DNA from 4 places in the Xenorhabdus doucetiae genome. Region 2 is predicted to be linked to each of the others. Evidence: predicted binding sites of a transcription regulator. Region 2 holds the regulator's gene; each other region holds the start of a gene.
The links. Region 2 encodes CRP, which controls carbon source genes, mostly activating them, when cyclic AMP is high. Its sites were predicted from a motif close to ATGTGANNNNNNTCACAT; they were not measured.
Positions count from the first base shown of each region.

Region 1 (6,111 bases), 1.8 Mb from region 2:
GCGATATCTTGTTGCCATATGGCATTGTTGGCTTATTGGCATGGCATTTTATCAATACCCGACAAAAGCTATTTAGTACCGCAGCAACGTGCTATTTGTTCGGCGTGATGATGTTTTATCTTCTGGGGTTGTTTCCTCTAGGGGAAAATAATTCATTCTGGCAACCTACAGCGGAGGATATTTTTCATGAAAGCTACTGGAAAACCTATGGTGGATTATTAGCGATAGAATATCGTATTCGCCAAATAAGCGGCGCGATGATTGTGGTGGTTGTGCAATACGGTTGGCAAATAGTGGGAGTGATGCTTTGTGGCGCCATGTTATTGCGCAATGGTTGGTTAAAAGGGAAATTCAGTCGCAGGCATTACCGCCGGCTGGCGTTATGCCTGCTGCCTGCGGGTATGGCGATTCAATGTATTGCTTTGTCGATACAATATTTATATCCCTACAGTTATTTTGCTTCATGGACGGTTCGTTATACCATTACCGAATTGGCAACACCGTTACTGGCATTGGCTTATATCGCGTTAATTTATGGATTTTGGCCCGCTATTTCACATTGGAAAATCGCGTTTTGGCTCCGGCAGGTCGGGAAAATGGCCCTGAGCAGCTACTTACTGCAAACACTGATTTGCACCACACTTTTTTATCGCTTTGAATTATTTGGGCAGTTTAGTCGTTTAGAGTTGATGGCATTTATTCCCTTTATCTGGGCATTGAATATCGGGTTTGCTTGCTGGTGGTTGAAACATTATTCTCAGGGGCCGATGGAAAAACTCTGGCGCGGTTTAACCGCAAAATTGGCTGGTAAGGTTTGACAGATTTTAAGTTGCAGTTTCCGTTTTTAGGTAAACTGCAACTCCATGCTTATTTCTTTTGTGGCTTTCTTTCTAATTCCTGCAATTCTTCCGGTGATACCGCAGGATAACCTTGAATTCCTGTTGGTATGGTATGTGGCGCAGGAATGGGCGTTAATGGGCCTAAAAAGCGCGGTTCACGTTTTAAAATATAGAGGTCAGTTAAGGCACCGAGACGCGCCAATACTTCCCTGAGACGAATTGTCATCATATTTTTCGGGGAGGGAACGACATAACATTGTGCTTCTATACCAAAGTGCATGGCGATAAACAGCGCTCGTTCGCAATGGAAGCGCTGGGTGATGATAGTAAAGTCATTGGTATCAAACACCTTTCGGGTTCTGACAACTGAGTCCAGTGTTCTGAAACCGGCAAAATCCATGACAATGCTACTGGCCGGAACGCCTGCCTTGATCAAATCCTTCCGCATGGTAATGGGTTCATTATAATTATGTTGGGCGTTATCCCCACTCAATAGCAGGTATTTGACTTTTCCACTGTTGTAAGCATTAGCGGCACCTTGAATTCGGTAGAAATAATATTGGTTATATTTACCCGTCTTATAATATTTAGATGTGCCAAGTACCATACCGACTTCCCGTTCAGGAAGTTGTCTGAGATCATCAAAAATGTAAGGGGCGGTTTTCCAGCTAATCCAACGATCAAGCATAATAGCTGTCAATATCAGGGCAGCAATGATAAAAATGAAACCCGTAATCAAGCGTTTCCACATGATTTTTGTTTGCCTTAAAAGTGATATGTGCTGATGAATTAATTGTCCTAAAGGCTACTTGACTTGAAATAGCGAAGCAAGTTTTCGCTGGAGTATATCAGAACTCATCTGATTCAATGCTGAGAGGTGAGTGATAGTTTAACTGGTGAGTTTTTTAGGTTATTTTTAAAGCCTGCCAATAAGATTGACAGGCTTATCACAGAGATGATCAGAATGAAGTGCGTTTATAGATGCGATATTCTGGTTTCCAGAAATTGCGCTCAATCGCTTCATCCAGTGCATCTTCCGATGTCACCACCGCGACGCCTTGAATTTGGGCTTTTTTCGCCACTTCTTTGGCTATCTTGCGGGAGACATCCTGGATGTCATCAATCAGCGGCAACAACGGGCCAGAGCCTGTCTGTGCCAGCGGTGAACAATCCGCCAACGTGCGGCTGGCCGCCATCAACATATCATCGGTGACGCGCTTGGCACCGGCAGCGATAACGCCTAAACCGATCCCCGGGAAGATATAGGAGTTGTTACATTGTGCGATGGGGTATTCCTGACCATCATATTTCACAGGGGCAAACGGGCTGCCTGTTGCGACCAGCGCTTGGCCGTTTGTCCAGTTGATGATGTCTTCCGGGCGGGCTTCCACCCGCGATGTTGGGTTGGACAGCGGCATTACGATTGGGCGTTCACAATGTTTGTGCATTTCACGGATAATTTCTTCAGAGAACAGACCTGACTGTCCGGAAACACCAATCAGGACAGTCGGCTTGGCATTGCGAACCACATCCATTAATGAGAGAGAATCGTTGGTGACATCCCATGATTGCAAGGCCGTGCTTTTTTGTACCAAGGCACTTTGGAAATCCAGTAAGTTTGGCAGCTTGTCAGTCAGGAGACCGAAGCGGTCAACCATAAACACACGGGCACGCGCCTGTTCATCACTCAATCCTTCCGATTTCATCTGGGCAATGATCTGTTCTGCAATACCACAGCCCGCGGAGCCGGCACCCAGAAATGCCACCGTTTGATCTTTCAATTGGTGACCTGCGGCATGGCTGGCGGCAATCAGGCTACCCAAGGCAACGGCGGCGGTGCCTTGGATATCATCATTGAAACAACAAAGCTCATCGCGATAACGGGTCAACAGCGGCATGGCATTGTTCTGGGCAAAATCTTCAAATTGCAGCAGTACGTTAGGCCAGCGACGTTTCACGGCCTGAATAAATTCATCCACAAATTCATCGTACTCTTTGCCGGTAATGCGTGGATGACGCCAGCCCATGTAGAGAGGGTCATTGAGGCGTTGTGGGTTATTAGTCCCGACATCCAGCACCACGGGCAGGGTATAAGCCGGGCTGATCCCGCCACAGGAGGTATACAATGACAGTTTACCGATAGGAATCCCCATGCCGCCGATGCCCTGATCACCCAAACCAAGAATGCGCTCACCATCAGTAACCACGATAACTTTGACATTCTGCTTGGTAGCATTTTGCAGCATGTCATCAATGTAATCCCGGTTTGGGTAGGAGATAAACAAGCCACGGGCACGGCGGTAAATGTCAGAAAAGTGTTCGCAGGCTGCCCCAACGGTTGGCGTGTAGATAATCGGCATCATTTCGCTGAGGTGGGCGTCAAGGAGCCGGTAAAACAGCGTTTCGTTGGTATCCTGAATATTCCTTAAATAAATGTGTTTATCGGTGTCATTTTTGAAATCGCGATATTGGCGGTAGGCGCGTTCGGCCTGTTCTTCTATGGTTTCAACGGTTTGTGGCAGTAAGCCGTGCAAGTTGAAATGACTGCGTTCTTCTTCTGTAAAGGCACTGCCTTTATTCAACAGAGGAAATTCCAACAGGATAGGGCCAGCGTAGGGAATATAGAGAGGACGTTTGCTTTCGTGTTCCAGTTCCATGATGCTTACTCTTCGAACTTATTAATGACAAAATCGGTTATAGATCCTAAGAAGATAAGAAAAATAAGTACAGTAAATGTTACTTAGTTATCATTATCATGAGCAAAAATGAGAGATAACATACAGAATTAGCTAATAAAATGTTACTAAATATTTTATTTTGCCCCCTTGGATACTAATCGGGGGTAAGGTTGCTATTTTGTTAAGTTATTCAATTTTTGCTTTTAGGGCGTATATGCTTAAAATGTGTACCGTTCTACTTTTGTACAGCCAAGAGCAGTTAATGTGGATTCCGTCGCACTCCATTGTGATAAATGGCTATTTCCGTTTTCCACCAATACCGCTCGTTTTATGGATTGACAATTTCCACCTGCCATATTCATCACTATCAGCGCTGCCTGTAAGGGTGGCAAACTCGGATTAAATGCAGCATTTTCCGCATAACGGCCGGTATAAATTTTCCCTTGTTCATCCAGCAGGGCAATGCCGGCATGGGATTGGCTATAAGGTGCATGGCTACGGTTCGCTGCCTCCAGTGCTGCCTGAACCAATTCGTCGCGGGTCGCCAATGAATAGCCGTGATTAACCGTATCCAGCAATAATGGCGTATCGGCCAAATCACACGGGCCAAAGGCTTCCGGCAGGTAGTCGGCCAACGTTAACTGTGGACGGTTGGGCAGGTAAACTGCCAATTGTGTTCCACTGTTCAATTCATTCATAAATTGCCGGCAATGACCGCAGGGTGAATAGTTGATCGTGATGGAAACCAGCTTTCTCTCCCCACGCAGCCAAGCATGCGTGATGGCGGATTGCTCTGCATGAACGGTTTGCTGTAAGGGAACGCCGGCAAATTCCATATTGGCACCGAAATAGAGATTACCGCTTTCTCCCCGTGCAATTGCGCCAACATAAAAATGAGAAATAGGCGCCAGGGAGCAGGCTGCGGCAAGCGGCAATAAAGCCAGTGCCAGTGCCTGTTCATCAAATCCGCTGATCTGTTTGATGGCTTCCACTTGCTCTGCTGTCAGCATAGCTGGAAAATCGTCACTGCCAAGATAAGGCAGTAGCGCTTTTTGCAATCTGGGCGCAATTTCCGGCCAAATAGCGTGAAAACGAGCTTGCATAGAATGATCTCCATATTAATTGAAGATCATTCTAGGACGTCTTTTCAGGTTTGCAATGTGATAACAACCATAAAATTAGTGAAATTGGTGTAATAAAGATATTATTTTAGTGATTTATATCAAATTTTTAATATCTCAGTGGATTTGTTCACTTTTACGTTACGATTTCATAACCATTCCAATCACTATGATTGGTTGCAACAGCCATGAATCACTTCACCTCTAATAGCAGAGTCATTTGTGGAATAATTAACCAAACAGATGCAGTAATATCGGGAATAGAAACGGTGCAATCAGTGAGGTAATAATGCCGCAGGTCATTAAGGCCAGCGAACTGTATGCCCCTTCAATATGGTCCATTTCCGCACAGCGAGCCGTTCCCACGGCATGGGAGGCAGTACCCATTGCCAACCCCCGTGAAGCCTGTGTTTTTATTTTTAGAAAATTAAATAGATTGTGACCAAAAATAGCGCCCAAAATACCGACTGCAATGACACAAGCTGCGCTAATGGCAGGAATTCCGCCAATGGAAGTGGCCACCGCCATCGCAATGGGGGTCGTTACTGATTTAGGCAGGACAGAGGCGGCAATTTCAGGCGTAGCACCTGCCCATAATGCGATGGCAGTCCCCGTGATCATGGCGACCATGCTGCCAATAAAACAGACGCTAATAATGGATTTCCACTGGGCGCGGATTTGATGTAGCTGTTCATACAGCGGGAAAGCCAAGGCGACAACGGCAGGTTGCAACAAATCGTTCAGTATCCGGCTGCCGGCAAAATAGTGTGCATAAGGTGTATGCGTCATCAGCAGCAAGGGAATGATAACGGCCATGGATATCAATAAGGGATTAAATACCGGCAGTTTGAGCCAGACGGACAGCTTTTTGGCACAATAAAATACAATCAGAGTTAACGGCAATGACCACCAAATATGACTTAACATTTTTCTTTCTCTTCCGGCTTAGGCTTAGTACCAATAATGATGCGTTCACGATGAACATAGTGGGAGCAGTAAGCAACGACGACCATAACAATGACGGTACTAACGACACAAGAAAGGAGGATCGGCAGCATCTGTTGGCTAAGTTGTGGATAATAATCCATGATCCCCACTCCAATGGGCAAAAAGAGCAGTGTCATGTTTTTCATCAACAGACTACAGCCTGGTTTTACCCAGTGTGAGGGAATAATTTGGAATGCGAGTAAACAAAACAGAAGCAGTAAGCCAATAATGCTGCCGGGGAGAGAGAAAGGAAGTCGTGCTGAAATGATATTCCCCGCGATCAGGCACAAATAGAGCAACGCAAATGCGCGCAGGTATTGCCAACCTATCATCAGCACATTTTGGAAAGACATCATCAATTATTCCTCAATATAGCGAGGGTCTTATCATACGACTAACGTTGTAAATGTGCCATACATCACATAAAAAAGCGGGCCTTTTGGGGAGCCCGCTTTATTATCTATTTGATAATTAATAATCTTTGTT
Region 1 covers NZ_FO704550.1:1,441,112-1,447,222, forward strand. The annotation lists gene yeiB (DUF418 domain-containing protein YeiB) at 1-818, shown strand, start outside; gene sanA (outer membrane permeability protein SanA) at 868-1,590, opposite strand; gene XDD1_RS06700 (NAD-dependent malic enzyme) at 1,799-3,496, opposite strand; gene cdd (cytidine deaminase) at 3,736-4,620, opposite strand; gene XDD1_RS06710 (CidB/LrgB family autolysis modulator) at 4,870-5,565, opposite strand; gene XDD1_RS06715 (CidA/LrgA family protein) at 5,559-5,978, opposite strand.
Region 1: the regulator CRP is predicted to act here: its motif matches at 4,728-4,745, upstream of cdd (cytidine deaminase).

Region 2 (6,111 bases):
TTTAGTTATTTCTCCCGGCCCTTGCACGCCAAATGAAGCCGGGATCTCGCTGGAAGCCATTTCACATTTTGCCGGGAAATTGCCCATCCTCGGTGTGTGCCTGGGGCATCAGGCGATAGGTCAGGCTTTTGGTGCCAGCATTGTTAAAGCGCGTGAAGTGATGCATGGAAAAACCAGTTTAATTCACCATAGCCAGCAAGGGGTATTTAAAGGATTGGTTCATCCATTAACTGTCACACGTTACCACTCTCTGGTGATTGCCGCAGAAACGCTGCCGGCTTCATTTGAAGTGACAGCATGGAGTCAGCGCAATGGTGATGTCGATGAAATTATGGGAATACGTCACCGTACTCTGCCACTGGAAGGGGTGCAATTTCATCCGGAAAGTATTCTGAGTGAGCAGGGGCATGAATTATTGAATAATTTCCTCAAATATTAATCCAGATACCATCACATTTCCTCATTCGTTATTTTTTATTTGCCTTTGCGTGATTTTTTATTCATATTTTATGACTATTATTTCACTTTGAAATGGCAAATATACCCGATAATTTTCAAGTTGCCGCTCGCAAGACAAAAGCCGCTTATTATCCCCCGCAGCGCGGGGGATAATAAATGTATCTTGAAGTACGACAAGCAGATAAAAATAAGGTGAGGGAAATGGGAGAAAGCAAAGCAACAAACCGAAGTACCTATGATCAGGTGATGTTGCCTATTTATGCGCCGGCGAGTTTTATTCCTGTCAGAGGGCAAGGGAGTCGAGTATGGGATCAACAGGGTAAAGAATATATTGATTTTGCCGGCGGTATCGCGGTATTGGCTTTGGGGCACTGTCATCCGGCTTTGGTGAATGCCCTGAAACAGCAAGGTGAAAAATTGTGGCATCTCAGCAATATTTTTACCAATGAACCAGCCTTAACCTTGGCACAAAAATTGATTGATGCAACCTTTGCGCAGAAGGTCTTTTTCGCTAATTCAGGCGCGGAAGCCAATGAAGCCGCCTTTAAATTGGCTCGTCGTTATGCGATTACTCGCCATCATCCCAATAAAACCAAAATTATTGCTTTTCATCAGGCGTTTCATGGACGCACCTTTTTCACTGTTTCGGTCGGAGGACAGCCAAAATATACTGAAGGATTTGGCCCCAAACCGGCGGATATTATCCATGTGTCTTTTAATGATTTGGATGCGGTCAGAGCGGTGATTGATGATCACACTTGTGCCGTTGTCTTAGAGCCGATTCAAGGGGAAGGGGGCGTCACACCTGCAACAATGGCGTTTCTGCATGGCGTGCGTGAATTGTGCGATAAGCATCAGGCTCTGTTGGTTTTTGATGAAGTGCAAAGTGGGATGGGGCGTACAGGCAAGTTGTATGCTTACCAGCATTATGGCGTACAGCCGGATATCTTGACGACCGCAAAGGCGCTGGGCGGCGGTTTCCCGATCAGTGCGATGTTAACGACCGATACCATCGCGGCAGCTATGGAAACCGGCGCGCATGGCACGACGTATGGCGGAAATCCGTTGGCTTGTGCTATCGGCTGCGTTGCGCTGGATATTATCAACACGCCAGAAGTGCTGGCAGGCGTGGAAAAACGTCACGATATGATCATCCATGCCCTGGAAATGATGAACCAAAAATATGGCATTTTCCACGAATTTCGTGGCAAGGGTTTGCTGATTGGGGCGGTATTGCAAGCAGAATATCAGGGTAAGGCCAGAGAAATCTTGCAGCAAGCGGCGGAGCTGGGATTGGTGTTATTGAGTGCGGGAGACAGCATTTTGCGCTTTACCCCTTCATTGATCATTCCTGAGGATGACATCGTCGAGGGCATGATACGGCTGGAGATGGCGATATCCCGATGGTTAACCCAAAACAGGTGAAGCCATAAAAAAGCCAGTGCGAAGTAACAGGTTGCACTGGCTGGATTTCAGGTTTATCGGGAATTAGCGTGTCCCATAAACCACGATGGTTTTACCATGTGCGGAAATCAGGTTTTGATCTTCGAGCATTTTCAAAATACGGCCAACCGTTTCACGGGAACAACCCACAATCTGCCCAATTTCCTGACGTGTGATTTTGATTTGCATACCATCAGGGTGCGTCATTGCATCCGGCTGTTTGGCTAAATTGAGCAACGTCTGGGCGATACGGCCGGTCACGTCCAGAAAGGCTAAGTTACCTACTTTTTCGGAAGTGGTTTGTAGGCGACTCGCCATCTGAGCAGATAAACGCATCAGAATGTCAGGATTGACCTGAATTAACTGGCGAAATTTCTTATAGGAAATTTCAGCCACTTCACAGGCACTTTTTGCCCGCACCCATGCAGTACGTTCTTGCCCCTCTTCAAACAATCCAAGTTCACCGATAAAATCTCCCTGATTTAAATAAGAGAGAATCATTTCCTTACCTTCTTCATCTTTTATTAGAACAGCAACTGAACCTTTAACAATGTAGTAAAGCGTTTCTGCTTTCTCGCCTTGATGAATAAGCGTGCTCTTGGATGGATATTTGTGAATATGGCAGTGTGACAAAAACCATTCAAGAGTAGGGTCTGTTTGTGGCTTGCCGAGAACCATTCGCTTTATCCTCTGTTGTTATTTCTGCCCTTATGATGTGAGAAACTGGGTTTCTCTTCAGGCTGGCTTTATAAAGTCAATAGCTTAACATATAACTTGCTGAAAAACTGACAAACGGGAACTTTATATGGATTATCAGGATACGAGAATGCTGGCATATTGATCTTAATCCATATACCTTGCCAGTCCACGTTTGTAGCCTTGTTTGTAACACAGGAAAACGTTTCTGTCTCCTCCTGTATCGCTTCAGCCTATTAAACGGGTTGTCAGATTACCAGAAGTTTGGCAAAAAAGACGGTCTTGTTGATTTTACATTTATTTCTATCACCTAATTTATTGTTAAAAAACGGTCTATTTATTTAAATGAAACAGGTAACGTTATTTTTTGTTACCTGCTTTATTAAAAATAGACTCGTCATTAATAAACGACTTTCGTCTTGCGAGCGGCAACTTGAAGTTCATAGGATATAAATAGGAAAATTATGAGATTTTTTTGCCTTCCAGTAATTGCTTAACCAGCGGCGCCATAATTAATTCCATTGCCAGCCCCATTTTTCCTCCGGGAACGACAATAGTATCTATGCTGGAAATAAATGAACCCTGAAGCATGGCCAGCAAATAAGGGAAATCAATTTGAGTGAGACCGCGGAAGCGGATCACGATAAAGCTTTCGTCCAGTGAGGGAATAGCCTTGGCAGAGAAAGGGTTAGAGGTATCAACGGTAGGAACACGCTGGAAATTAATGTGGGTACGTGAAAATTGGGGAGTGATATAGCGGATATAATCATCCATTGAGCGGACAACGGAATCCATGACCGCTTCTCTGGAATGCCCGCGCTCGCTGGTATCACGGATGAGTTTTTGTATCCACTCCAGGTTGACGATAGGCACAACGCCAATCAACAGGTCAACATGGCTGGCGACATTGTGTTGTGGCGTGACAACCCCCCCGTGCAAACCTTCATAAAACAGCACATCTGTGTTTGACGGCAAGGGTTCCCACGGTGTGAAAGTCCCCGGCAATTGGTTATAGGGGACGGCTTCATCATAGGTATGGAGATATTTTCGGCAGCGACCATTGCCCGTTTCCCCATAGTCAAAAAAGGTTTTCTCCAGCATGCTGAAATCATTGGCGGCTGGCCCAAAGTAGCTGATATGTCTGCCCTGTTCTCTTGCTTTCCGAATCTCGGCATCCATTTCAGGACGAGTATAACGATGGAAACTATCCCCTTCTATCAGTGCGGCGGTGACGTCAAATTGCTGGAAAATCTTGCGAAAGGCGACACTGGTTGTGGTGGTTCCTGCGCCACTGGAGCCAGTGATTGCGATGACGGGATGTTTGGCAGACATGAACAGACTCCTTATCAATAAAATTGGCGGATCAGTCAATCAGAATGAATAAAGCAAGCGGAACCTCATGGGCGGAACGTCGCTTTGGGCAAGATATTAACGGTTTCATGTAATTCAGACCATACCAACAGAACCTCACCGCGTTCAAGCTGATGTTTGACATCCTGCACTTTTTGTTCGAGCGTTTTTTCCTGTTCGCCGTAATCCGTCCCTTCCCGCAGGACAAAACTTTCAATCAAGTTGAGGAGTGTATGGGTTTCCAATTGCTGCCACGGGATGATCATCGTGATTGCTCCTGATAATGCGCTGATACTTTATAGTGAATTGATTTCATGATTAGTTATCTTGTGTGTGAAATAACATACTGCTATTTTCTCGCAAAGAAATGTTAACTTGGGGTGGGAGGGGAATCTACCCATGACTGTAAGCCTGATATTTTCACTCAGTATATTTATGTTTATTTCCGCTGTCACACCGGGTCCAAACAATTTGTTGCTGACCTCATCGGGCGCGAATTTTGGTCTCCGCCGCTCCATCCCGCTTTGTCTGGGTATTGTGTTGGGAATGCAGACCATTTTGCTGCTGTCTGCGTTTGGTGTTGCCGCGTTACTGCTGATTTATCCTGCCATTTATACGGGGTTGAAAGTGCTCGGATGCCTGTATTTATTATGGCTGGCCTGGAAAACGGCCACTTCGCATTATCAGCGGCTGGACACGACAACCTCGGCAGGTGCTCCAATCAAAATTCATCAAGGTTGGCTATTGCAGTTTTTGAATCCGAAAACCTGGTTAATGGGATTGGGGGCAGTCAGTAGTTACAGTCTGGCCGGAGCGCTCTATAACCACTCCATTTTTGTTATCAGTATCGTGATGCTTATCGCCAATCTGCTCGCGGGTGCCCTCTGGCTGGTTCTCGGTTCACTGATTGGCCGGTTACTGGGAAGCCGCCGCGCGTGGTTTATATTCAATATCACCATGGGGGTGCTGACCGCCGCGTGTGTGCCTTTAATCTGGTTTGGCTGATCAGCTCAAATCGATATTCTTGCTGCCGAAGAATAATGTGAGTATGAAGCCCGCGATATAAGCGACGATCAGCCCGGCACCATAGACTGCCATGCCCGTGAAAATGCCACTGTTGGATGTCATCAGTGGCAGAGCAACCAGCCCGGAGGGGCCGAAAACACTATTTAATCCGACAGGCCATCCCCACCAAGCCATCAGGCCGATAAAGAACCCCCCTGTGGCACCACCGAGGCAGGCTGTGACAAACGGTTTGACGCGGGGAAGGGTGACGCCATAAATCAACGGTTCCCCAATTCCCAGAAAACCCGGAATGATGGCTCCTTTGATCTGAGTGCGCAGCACAGCGCCTTTTGCCGCTTTGACATATAGCGCCAGTGCGGAGCCGACTTGCCCCGCTCCTGCCATTGCCAGAATAGGGAAAAGAGAATTGAACCCTTGTGACTCCATCAGCGCAAAATAGACGGGGATAAAGCCCTGATGCACACCAAACATCACGGCGATTAAGAACAGTCCTGCCAAAACGGCTGTGCCGAATGGATTGCCATTCAAGTTCACGAATAACCATGACATCACGCTGAACAGATAACTTCCGACAGGCATAATGACGATAAATGTGACGGCGCCCATGATAAGCAGGGTCATTGCGGAAGTCAGGATCATATCCAGATCAGAGGGCATGATGTTGCGGATCTGTTTTTCCACCCAAGCGCCAAGAATAGCAGCAATCAACACCCCGATGATATTGCCTCGTGGGTCAATGGCGAAGCCAAAGAAATGACTGATACCGGAATAGAACCCACTGGTGGCTTCGGCGTGATAACCCAGTACAAATAGCGATGCGATGATGGCTCCGTTAACCCCTGAGCCGCCAAAGGCTTTTTGTGCATTGTAGCCAATCAAAATGCCCAAGAAGCTGAACATGCCTTTGCTGAAAATTTTCATATAGCCGACCATCTCAATCAATATGGCGTTGGGATGGGGCACTTCTTTGATAAGAACCTGCTCCAGCAGGGTAGCAAAGCCCAATAACAGGCCGACCGCGATAAATCCGGGGATCAAGGGCGTAAAGATTGTGGCAAATTTTGCCAGAAATTTATGGACGGAGCGGGTTTGTTTTTCTTTGAGCTGTTTTTTATTGGCAGTGGCGATAGCTTTTAA
Region 2 covers NZ_FO704550.1:3,881,466-3,887,576, reverse strand. The annotation lists gene XDD1_RS16980 (aminodeoxychorismate synthase component II) at 1-439, shown strand, start outside; gene XDD1_RS16975 (aspartate aminotransferase family protein) at 661-1,884, shown strand; gene crp (cAMP-activated global transcriptional regulator CRP) at 1,948-2,580, opposite strand; gene XDD1_RS16965 (phosphoribulokinase) at 3,061-3,930, opposite strand; gene XDD1_RS16960 (YheU family protein) at 3,996-4,214, opposite strand; gene XDD1_RS16955 (LysE family translocator) at 4,348-4,953, shown strand; gene murP (PTS N-acetylmuramic acid transporter subunit IIBC) at 4,954-6,111, opposite strand, start outside.

Region 3 (6,111 bases), 1.0 Mb from region 2:
CTGAACATCGTGCAGAGCCTGTTATCGAGCGTCGTGTGCCTGATGATGGCTCAGATCCTTTACTTGCAAGGCATCAATCTGATGTATCCGACGTCACAGTGAAAGATGCCGATGATCAACAGGAAGAACCGCAACTTGGGTTGTTCGACTCGGTTGACCCCGCTGAATTGAAAACAGCCGGGGAAGCTGAGTCAGGTTCTGAGGTTGTGGAAGGGCAGTCAAAGGCAGCGGAAAGTGAAGCATTGTCTGAATCTGAACAGGCCAAAAAAGAAACCGTGTTGGTATTGCATGTTGCCGCTCATCACGGGCAAGAACTGAACGGCGAAGTCTTGCTCCAGAGTATTTTGCAGGCAGGCTTCCGGTTTGGTGAGATGAATATTTTTCATCGTCACCTGAACCCATCGGGTAGCGGGGCGGTATTGTTCAGTTTAGCTAATATGGTAAAACCGGGTTCGTTTGATCCAGAGCGAATGGCGGATTTTACTACCCCTGGTGTTTCCATGTTTATGCTTGTGCCTTCATATGGCGATTCCAATCAGAATTTTAAACTGATGTTGCAGGCGGCACAGCGTATCGCCGCCGATGTGGGAGGCGTGGTTCTGGATGGTGAGCGCAAGATGCTGACACCACAGATGATCGAACTCTATAAGGCGCGTATCCGCAATACGCTCAATGTCGGTGTATAATCCCCTCTTTTTAGTATTGAACCCCCGCCAGTCGGGGGTTTTTCATCTCTGGTAAGAAATCATGGAAAATATCATTCTAAAAATCAACGAATTAAGAACTACATTACGTCATCACGAACACTTGTATCATGTTATGGATGCGCCAGAGATCCCTGATGCAGAATATGATCGTTTGATGCGAGAATTAAAAGCGCTGGAAGAGCAGCATCCAGAACTGATTACCGCAGACTCGCCTACCCAACGTGTGGGAGCTGCACCCTTAACGGCGTTTGAGCAGGTACGCCATGAGATCCCGATGTTATCTCTGGATAACGTCTTTGATGAAGAGAGTTATCTGGCATTTGATAAGCGCGTCCGTGATCGTCTGAAAAATGGTCAGGATCTGGTGTTTTGTTGCGAACTAAAACTGGATGGTTTAGCGGTCAGTTTACTGTATGAAAATGGCGAATTGGTACAAGCCGCAACACGTGGCGATGGAACCACAGGGGAGAATATTACCGCCAATGTTCGCACCATTCGTAACATTCCCCTGCGGTTGAAAGGGGACAATATTCCCGCCCGCGTTGAAATTCGTGGCGAAGTTTTTATGAAGCAAGCCGGGTTTGAAAAATTCAACGAAGAAGCGCGGCGCACAGGCAATAAAGTCTTCGCTAATCCCCGCAATGCGGCGGCGGGATCATTGCGTCAGCTCGATCCTCGCATTACGGCCAAACGCCCGCTGACTTTCTACTGCTATGGTGTCGGTGTGCTGGAAGATGGAACGTTACCTGCAAGTCATTATGAACGCCTGATGCAGTTTAAGCGCTGGGGATTGCCTGTCAGTGACAAAGTGAAATTATGTCAGGGAACGCAACAGGTGATGGATTTCTACCATAACATTGAACAACAACGGCCGACACTGGGTTTTGATATTGATGGGGTTGTGGTTAAAGTCGATTCCCTCGAATTACAAGAAAGATTGGGTTTTGTTGCCCGTGCGCCGCGTTGGGCAACGGCTTTCAAGTTTCCCGCCCAGGAACAGATAACGATCGTCCGTGATGTTGAGTTTCAGGTAGGGCGTACCGGTGCCATTACGCCGGTTGCCCGTTTGGAGCCTGTCTTGGTAGCCGGTGTGACGGTCAGTAATGCCACGTTGCACAATGCCGATGAAATTGAACGTCTGGGGCTGCGCATTGGTGATACAGTGATTGTTCGCCGTGCCGGAGATGTGATCCCACAAGTTGTCGGCGTGGTGTATGAAAGCAGGCCGGTAGACACTCAGGCAGTGACTTTCCCGGCACATTGTCCGGTTTGTGACTCAGATATCGAGCGCGTTGAAGGCGAAGCGGTCGCGCGTTGTACCGGCGGCTTGTTTTGCGCAGCGCAGCGCAAGGAAGCACTGAAACATTTCGTGTCCCGCCGTGCGATGGATGTTGATGGCATGGGCGAAAAAATCATTGAACAACTTGTCGATAAAGAATATGTCAAAACACCCGCCGATCTGTTCCGGTTGACGGCCGGAACATTAACGGGCCTTGAGCGGATGGGGCCAAAATCTGCGCAAAATGTCATTAATGCTTTGGAGAAAGCGAAGAAAACCACGTTTGCGCGTTTTATTTATGCTTTGGGTATTCGTGAAGTCGGCGAAGCGACGGCTGTCAATTTGGTTGCTCATTTTGGCACATTGGAAAAATTGCGTGCAGCGGACATTGATGCACTGATTGCGGTGCAGGATGTGGGCGGTGTTGTTGCCCGTCATGTCGTGAATTTCTTTAATGAACCGCATAATCAGGCGGTAATTGATGATCTGATTAATAATATAGGTATCCATTGGGAAGTCACTGAAAGCCTGAGCCTGAAGGAGGTTGACAGTCCATTTACTGGCAAGACGGTGGTATTGACAGGTTCATTGAGCCGCTTATCCCGCGACGAAGCCAAAGATAAGCTGGCAGCCTTGGGTGCAAAAGTGACAGGAAGTGTGTCCAAAAAAACCGATCTGGTCATTGCCGGCGAAGCAGCGGGTTCCAAGTTAGCTAAAGCCAATGAATTGGGGATACCTGTTATTGATGAAGAGGAAATGCTCCGTTTATTGGGTGAATAATACGCGCTCCACTTAAAGAGGCGATTATTAAAGTGTGATCGAGTTGGCTAAACGGGAATTTATAACCGCTCAAATAGTAAATTAATGTGATAATGATCAAACTTTACTATCATGTGTTACATAAAATACATGATAAATTTGCACAGAATTGTGTTTGGAGCGCGTCTTTATGTCTCATATTTTTCATTTTTTCCTCGCCTTGGTCGTGATTGGCGGCCTGGCGGTTTTAGCCAGTAATAACCGGAAGGGTATTAGAATTCGTTATATTGTTCAGTTGCTTATCATCGAACTCTTACTGGCTTGGTTCTTCCTGAACTCTAACGTAGGTTTAGGGATAGTTAAAGGATTTGACGCTTTATTTGTCCAACTGTTGTCTTATGCAGCAAAAGGCACCAGCTTTGTGTTCGGTGGCATGATGGAAGCGAATCTGGCCTTTTTCTTCCTGAATGTTTTGTGTCCTATCATCTTTATTTCTGCCCTGATTGGTATTTTGCAACACATCAAAGTGCTGCCGATTATCATTCGTGCGATAGGTACAGTCCTGTCTAAAATCAACGGCATGGGTAAACTGGAATCATTTAATGCGGTGAGTTCGTTGGTTCTGGGGCAATCAGAAAACTTTATTGCTTACAAGAATGTGCTGGGAAAAATGTCTGAGCGCCGGATGTATACGATGGCAGCAACCGCAATGTCCACGGTATCTATGTCGATTGTCGGTGCTTACATGACCATGCTGGATGCAAAATATGTGGTCGCGGCACTGATCCTCAATATGTTCAGTACCTTTATCATCTTGTCGCTCATCAATCCTTACTCTGTTGAGAGTGAAGAAGACATCCAGATGAGCAACCTCCATGAGGGGCAAAGTTTCTTTGAAATGCTGGGTGAATATATCCTGGCAGGTTTCAAGGTAGCGTTGATTGTTTCTGCGATGTTGATCGGTTTTATTGCCCTGATCGCGGGAATTAATGCCATTTTCCATCTGGTATTTGGGATCACGTTCCAAGAGTGCATGGGATATGTGTTCTATCCGTTTGCCTGGATCATTGGCATTCCAAGTGATGAAGCACTGAAAGTCGGCAGTATCATGGCGACCAAGATGGTTTCCAATGAATTTGTGGCGATGCAGAGCCTGCAAGAAATTGCGGGTCAACTGAGTGAACATTCGAAAGGAATCCTGTCAGTATTTTTGGTTTCTTTCGCTAACTTCTCATCCATCGGGATTGTTGCCGGTGCCATTAAAGGGTTGGATGAAAAACAGGGTAATACGGTTGCACGTTTTGGTCTGAAACTGCTGTTTGGTTCAACGCTGGTAAGCTTCCTGTCCGCAGCCATTACCGGATTGATTTTGAGCTTCTAATCGATTTCATCGTTGGATTTGATAACAACAATCGAAAGTGGCATCTTGGCAGATGCCACTTTTTTTATATTTATCAGGCTAAAAGGAGATTCATAATGGGCTATTTTGACGGGAAAATTGCGATTGTCACGGGAGCGACAACCGGCGTTGGCGAAGGTATTGCGGAAGAATTATTCCATCGGGGAGCGACGGTCATTATTACGGGACGTCAATTTTCCCGTGCCAAACAAACAGCAAGGCGAATCGATCCCACGGAGCAGTGTGTGATCCCGATGGAAGCCGATGTCAGGGATCACCTTTCAGTCAAGGCATTGATTGACAATACCGTCAAGCAATGTGGTGGATTACATCTGTTGGTCAATAATGCAGGCATTACCGGGCCGCATGGTATCAATATTTGTGACTATTCCATTGATGATTGGAATGATGTGATTAATACCGATCTCAGCGGCACCTTTTTCGGCTTGAAATATGGTATTCCGGCGATCATTCAAAGCGGAGGCGGGGCGATTGTTAACCTGTCTTCCTCTAATGGAATTGTGGGTATTCCTGGCATTGCACCTTACACGACCGCCAAACATGGTGTGCTTGGCCTGACGCGTTCCGTTGCCCTGGAATTTGCAGATAAAGGGGTTCGCATTAATGCCGTTGGACCCGGTTATGTTGATACGCCGCATATGCAAACACTACCCGCAGAAGTTCGGGAATGGATGGCAAAGAGTCACCCAATGAAACGTATGGCAACCAGAGACGAAGTCGCAAAAACAGTGGCATTTTTACTGTCAGAGGAAAGCTCATTTACGACGGGCGCTTTCTACGCGGTGGATGGTGGTTATACGGCACAGTAGTATTGCTATTTATAGCCGATCTATAAGAAAAAATCCCTGAAAACTTGCGTCTTCAGGGATTTCTGAATTTTGGTGGAGCTAAGCGGGATCGAACCGCTGACCTCTTGCATGCCATGCAAGCGCTCTCCCAGCTGAGCTATAGCCCCACGAGTGGGTTCAGGTTTTGAAGACCAAATACTGACTGGAAATCACACCTATTTGGTGGAGCTAAGCGGGATCGAACCGCTGACCTCTTGCATGCCATGCAAGCGCTCTCCCAGCTGAGCTATAGCCCCAAATCAAAATCCTGTGGAACGGGGCGAATCATATGCAACCCAGAGAATTCTGTCAATGAATTCATTAATATTCTCGGTGTAAGCGTTGAAAAAGCCATCAATGACCCATTTTGAGCGCAAAAATAAAGGCACGACAATCAATTGCGTGCCTCTATTATTCCTGTTATTCACGCCATACTATTGACGGTAACAACATCTGACGGTAACAACATCTCTAAATAACGATTTATTGTGCCTCACGCTGCGCAATATAAGCCAGCGCCTTATCAATACGAGACAGTGAACGTGCCTGGTTAATCGCATGGATGGTGACATCCACACTCGGAGACTGGCCTGCACCGGTTACCGCAACACGCAGTGGCATACCGACTTTACCCATGCCAACTTCCAGCTCGTCAGCCGTCGCTTGAATCGCGTGATGGATATTCTCTGGTGTCCATTCAGTCAGCGCGGCCAGTTTCGCACGGGCAACTTCCAATGGCTGGCGGGCAACTGGGCGCAGATGTTTTTTCGCCGCATCGGCATCAAACTCAGCGAACTCTTCATAGAAATAACGACAAGATCCCGCCATCTCTTTCAGCGTCTTGCAGCGCTCACCCAGCAGTTTGATCAAATCAACCAATTCCGGGCCAGTGCGGGTATCAATCCCTTGCTGTTCAATATGCCACGCTAAATGTACTGCCACTTTCTCTGCCGGCAGGGTATTGATGTAATGATGGTTCAGCCATTGCAGTTTTTCCGTATTGAATGCACTGGCGGATTTACTGATCGCATCAAGGTCAAACAGTTCAGTCATTTCTTCAACGCTGAAAATTTCCTGATCGCCATGTGACCAGCCCAGACGAACCAGATAGTTCAATAG
Region 3 covers NZ_FO704550.1:2,880,316-2,886,426, reverse strand. The annotation lists gene zipA (cell division protein ZipA) at 1-686, shown strand, start outside; gene ligA (NAD-dependent DNA ligase LigA) at 748-2,766, shown strand; gene XDD1_RS12495 (NupC/NupG family nucleoside CNT transporter) at 2,936-4,126, shown strand; gene XDD1_RS12490 (SDR family NAD(P)-dependent oxidoreductase) at 4,222-4,974, shown strand; tRNA gene XDD1_RS12485 (tRNA-Ala) at 5,045-5,120, opposite strand; tRNA gene XDD1_RS12480 (tRNA-Ala) at 5,174-5,249, opposite strand; gene gltX (glutamate--tRNA ligase) at 5,476-6,111, opposite strand, start outside.
Region 3: the regulator CRP is predicted to act here: its motif matches at 2,851-2,868, upstream of XDD1_RS12495 (NupC/NupG family nucleoside CNT transporter).

Region 4 (3,403 bases), 890 kb from region 2:
GGTCACATTTGATCCATATCGACCAGACCAACAAAATGTTGCAGGAATAAAAGGAGAGCGCAGCAAAGGCACAGAGTTAGTGACAGGCGCGTGTGACTCATCACAATTTCAGACCTTGCTGATCAATAAGATGCGAGTATATTGGCATTTTTCACTCAAAAGCGTGTTGTAATGAGGTATAAATGTGTTAAAACCGCAGGTTATTCATTTGTGCCTATCAATAACTGATCGTATTACATTAAAAATGAAGAAAAAACGCCCAGCTTTACAAGATGTTGCAGACCTCGTTGGGGTCACCAAAATGACGGTCAGCCGTTTTTTACGTCATCCCGATCAGGTTTCTGAGGCATTGGGAAAACGAATAGCGGAAGCGGTGGATCAACTGAGTTACATTCCCAATCGCGTACCGGATATTCTTTCCAATTCCACCAGTCGCACAATCGGTGTTTTGCTCCCTTCATTGACCAATCAGGTGTTTGCCGAAGTGATTCGTGGCATCGAGCATGTGACGGATCGCAACGGCTATCAGACCATGCTTGCCCACTATGGTTATTCAGCCCAGAAAGAAGAAGAGCGTTTGCTCTCCCTGCTTTCTTACAATATTGATGGACTGATTTTGGCAGAGCGCACGCACACACCTAAGACGTTGAAAGTATTGCAAACCGTCGGCATTCCCGTTGTTGAATTGATGGACAGTGTGTCGCCTTGCCTGGATATTGCTGTCGGGATCGATAATTTTGACGCGGCGCGTCAGATGACTCTGGCGATGATCGAACGTGGCTGCAAGAATATCATTTATCTTGGTGCACGGCAGGATGAACGGACGTTGATCCGTTTGCAAGGGTTTGAAATGGCAATGCACAGTGCCGGACTGCAAGCGAGAAAAATGATGACGCCCGTTAGTTCCTCCTATTCATTGGGAGCGCAGCTTTTGCAAGAGTCCTGCCAGAAATATCCCGAAGTTGATGGCCTGTTTTGTACGAATGACGATATTGCCATCGGGGCGATTTTTGAGTGCCAGCGACAAGGGATCAAAGTACCGGAAGAAATCGCTGTAGCCGGCTTTCATGGCCATGATATCGGTCAGGTCATGACGCCCAAACTTGCCAGTGTGCTGACGCCTCGTGATCTCATCGGCCGCAAGGCTGCGGAATCCCTGCTTGCCCGTTTGAAAGGAGAAAAACTGGAGCAAACGCTGGTCGATGTTGGATTTACTCTTTCATTGGGCGAGAGTGTTTAACAAATGAAAAATGTTTAGCAGATAAAAGTGTTTAATTTTTGTAGCTCAACATGATGATTTCCCATCTTCAATTGCGATAAACCTCACATTTTCCTTTTCTGGCGATCCTGATTGATTGCTCACCATCCTGTACTGCTGTTAATGTTACCGATAATAAGTTACCGGTAACATTTTGTAGGTGCTATTTCATGGCAAAAATTTTGCAGATAAGTCAAATGGATATCTAAGCAGAAAGATCCGTATAAAGGAGTTTGATATGAGTGATATCCAACAACCAAACCATGTTTTTGTATTGATGGGGGTATCCGGCAGCGGTAAATCCGCGGTTGCCAATGGTGTTGCCCGTGAATTGGGGGCGGCGTTTCTGGATGGGGATTTCCTGCATCCCCGTGCCAACATTAACAAAATGGCACAGGGCCACGCCTTAAATGATGATGACCGTCAGCCGTGGCTGAAGGCACTCAATGACGCCATTTTTGCCATGCAGCGTACCAATCACACCTCTCTGCTCGTGTGCTCTGCTTTGAAAAAAAGTTATCGGGATAGGTTGCGTGAGGGCAATAACCACCTGTCATTTCTCTATATGAAAGGCGATTTTGACTTAATTGAAAGCCGCCTGAAAGCGCGCAAAGGGCACTTCTTCAAACCGCAAATGCTGATCTCGCAATTTGAGACACTGGAAGAACCGGCCAGTGACGAAACCGATGTCCATCACATTGATATCCAACCTGCTCTTGATGACGTCATCAAAAATGCAATTAACGTTATTGAACATATTCAATCCATTGATCGTATTAGTGAGGAGCATTCATGAGTACTGTAACGCTGGTTCTGACCGCCGTCGGCTCGGTTCTCCTGTTATTGTTTCTGGTGATGAAAGCCCGAATGCACGCTTTTATTGCCCTGATGCTGGTTTCCGTGGGCGCGGGGGTTTTTTCGGGAATGCCATTGGAGAAAATCACGCAAACCATACAAAACGGTATGGCAGGGACGTTGGGCTTTCTTGCCGTTGTTGTGGCTCTTGGGGCGATGTTTGGCAAGATCCTGCATGAAACCGGGGCGTTAGACCAGATTGCCGTGAAACTGTTGGGTTGCTTTGGGGAAAAGCGGGCGAACTACGCATTAGGGATTGCCGGTCTTATCTGTGCACTGCCACTGTTTTTTGACGTGGCTGTGGTGTTGTTGATTGGCGTGGTATTTGCGGTTGCGCGCCGCACCCGTGGTAATGTGGTGAAACTGGCGATCCCACTGTTTGCCGGTGTGGCAGCCGCGGCTGCATTTTTGGTTCCGGGACCGACCCCGATGATGCTGGCTTCCCAGATGGGGGCTGACTTTGGCTGGATGATCCTGATTGGCTTGAGTGCGGCTGTGCCTGGCATGTTATTGGCTGGCCCGATGTACGGCAATCTTATCAGTAAATATGTGACGCTGGATTTGCCCAAGGATCTGGGTACCCCCAGTATTGGCAAAAGTCAGATGCCCTCTTTGGGTTTGAGCTTGGCGTTAGTCCTGTTCCCATTGGTGTTGGTGGGTCTGAAAACCATTGGTGCGCGTTTTGTTGATCAACAATCCACGCTATACCAGTGGCTGGAATTTATCGGCCATCCTTTTACTGCGATTTTAATTGCGTGTCTGGTGGCGATTTACGGTTTGGCGATCCGTCGTGGCATGAGCAAAGAAAAAGTCATGGATATCTGTTCCGAAGCGATTCAACCGGCGGGGATTATTTTGCTGGTCACGGGAGCAGGTGGCGTCTTTAAACAAGTGCTGGTGGATTCAGGGGTTGGGCCGGCATTGGGGAATGCGTTGGTCGGGGCTGGTCTGCCCATTGCGCTGGCCTGTTTTATTCTGTCGGGGGCGGTGCGGGTGATTCAGGGTTCGGCCACGGTTGCGTGTTTGACCACGGTCGGGTTGGTTCTGCCGGTGATTAGCGAACTGGGCTATTCCGGTGCGCAAATGGCCGCGTTGTCAGTGTGTATTGCCGGCGGTTCTTTGGTACTTAGCCATGTGAATGATTCTGGTTTCTGGCTGTTTGGTAAGTTTACCGGTGCAACAGAAGCACAGACCCTGAAAACCTGGACGATCATGGAAACCATCCTTGGCACAACCGGCGCGATTGTTGGCATGATCTATTTCGCCATGTTGTGAAGCCTTTTTAAGATA
Region 4 covers NZ_FO704550.1:575,140-578,542, forward strand. The annotation lists gene gntR (gluconate operon transcriptional repressor GntR) at 245-1,240, shown strand; gene gntK (gluconokinase) at 1,497-2,054, shown strand; gene gntU (gluconate transporter) at 2,051-3,388, shown strand.
Region 4: the regulator CRP is predicted to act here: its motif matches at 1,312-1,329, upstream of gntK (gluconokinase).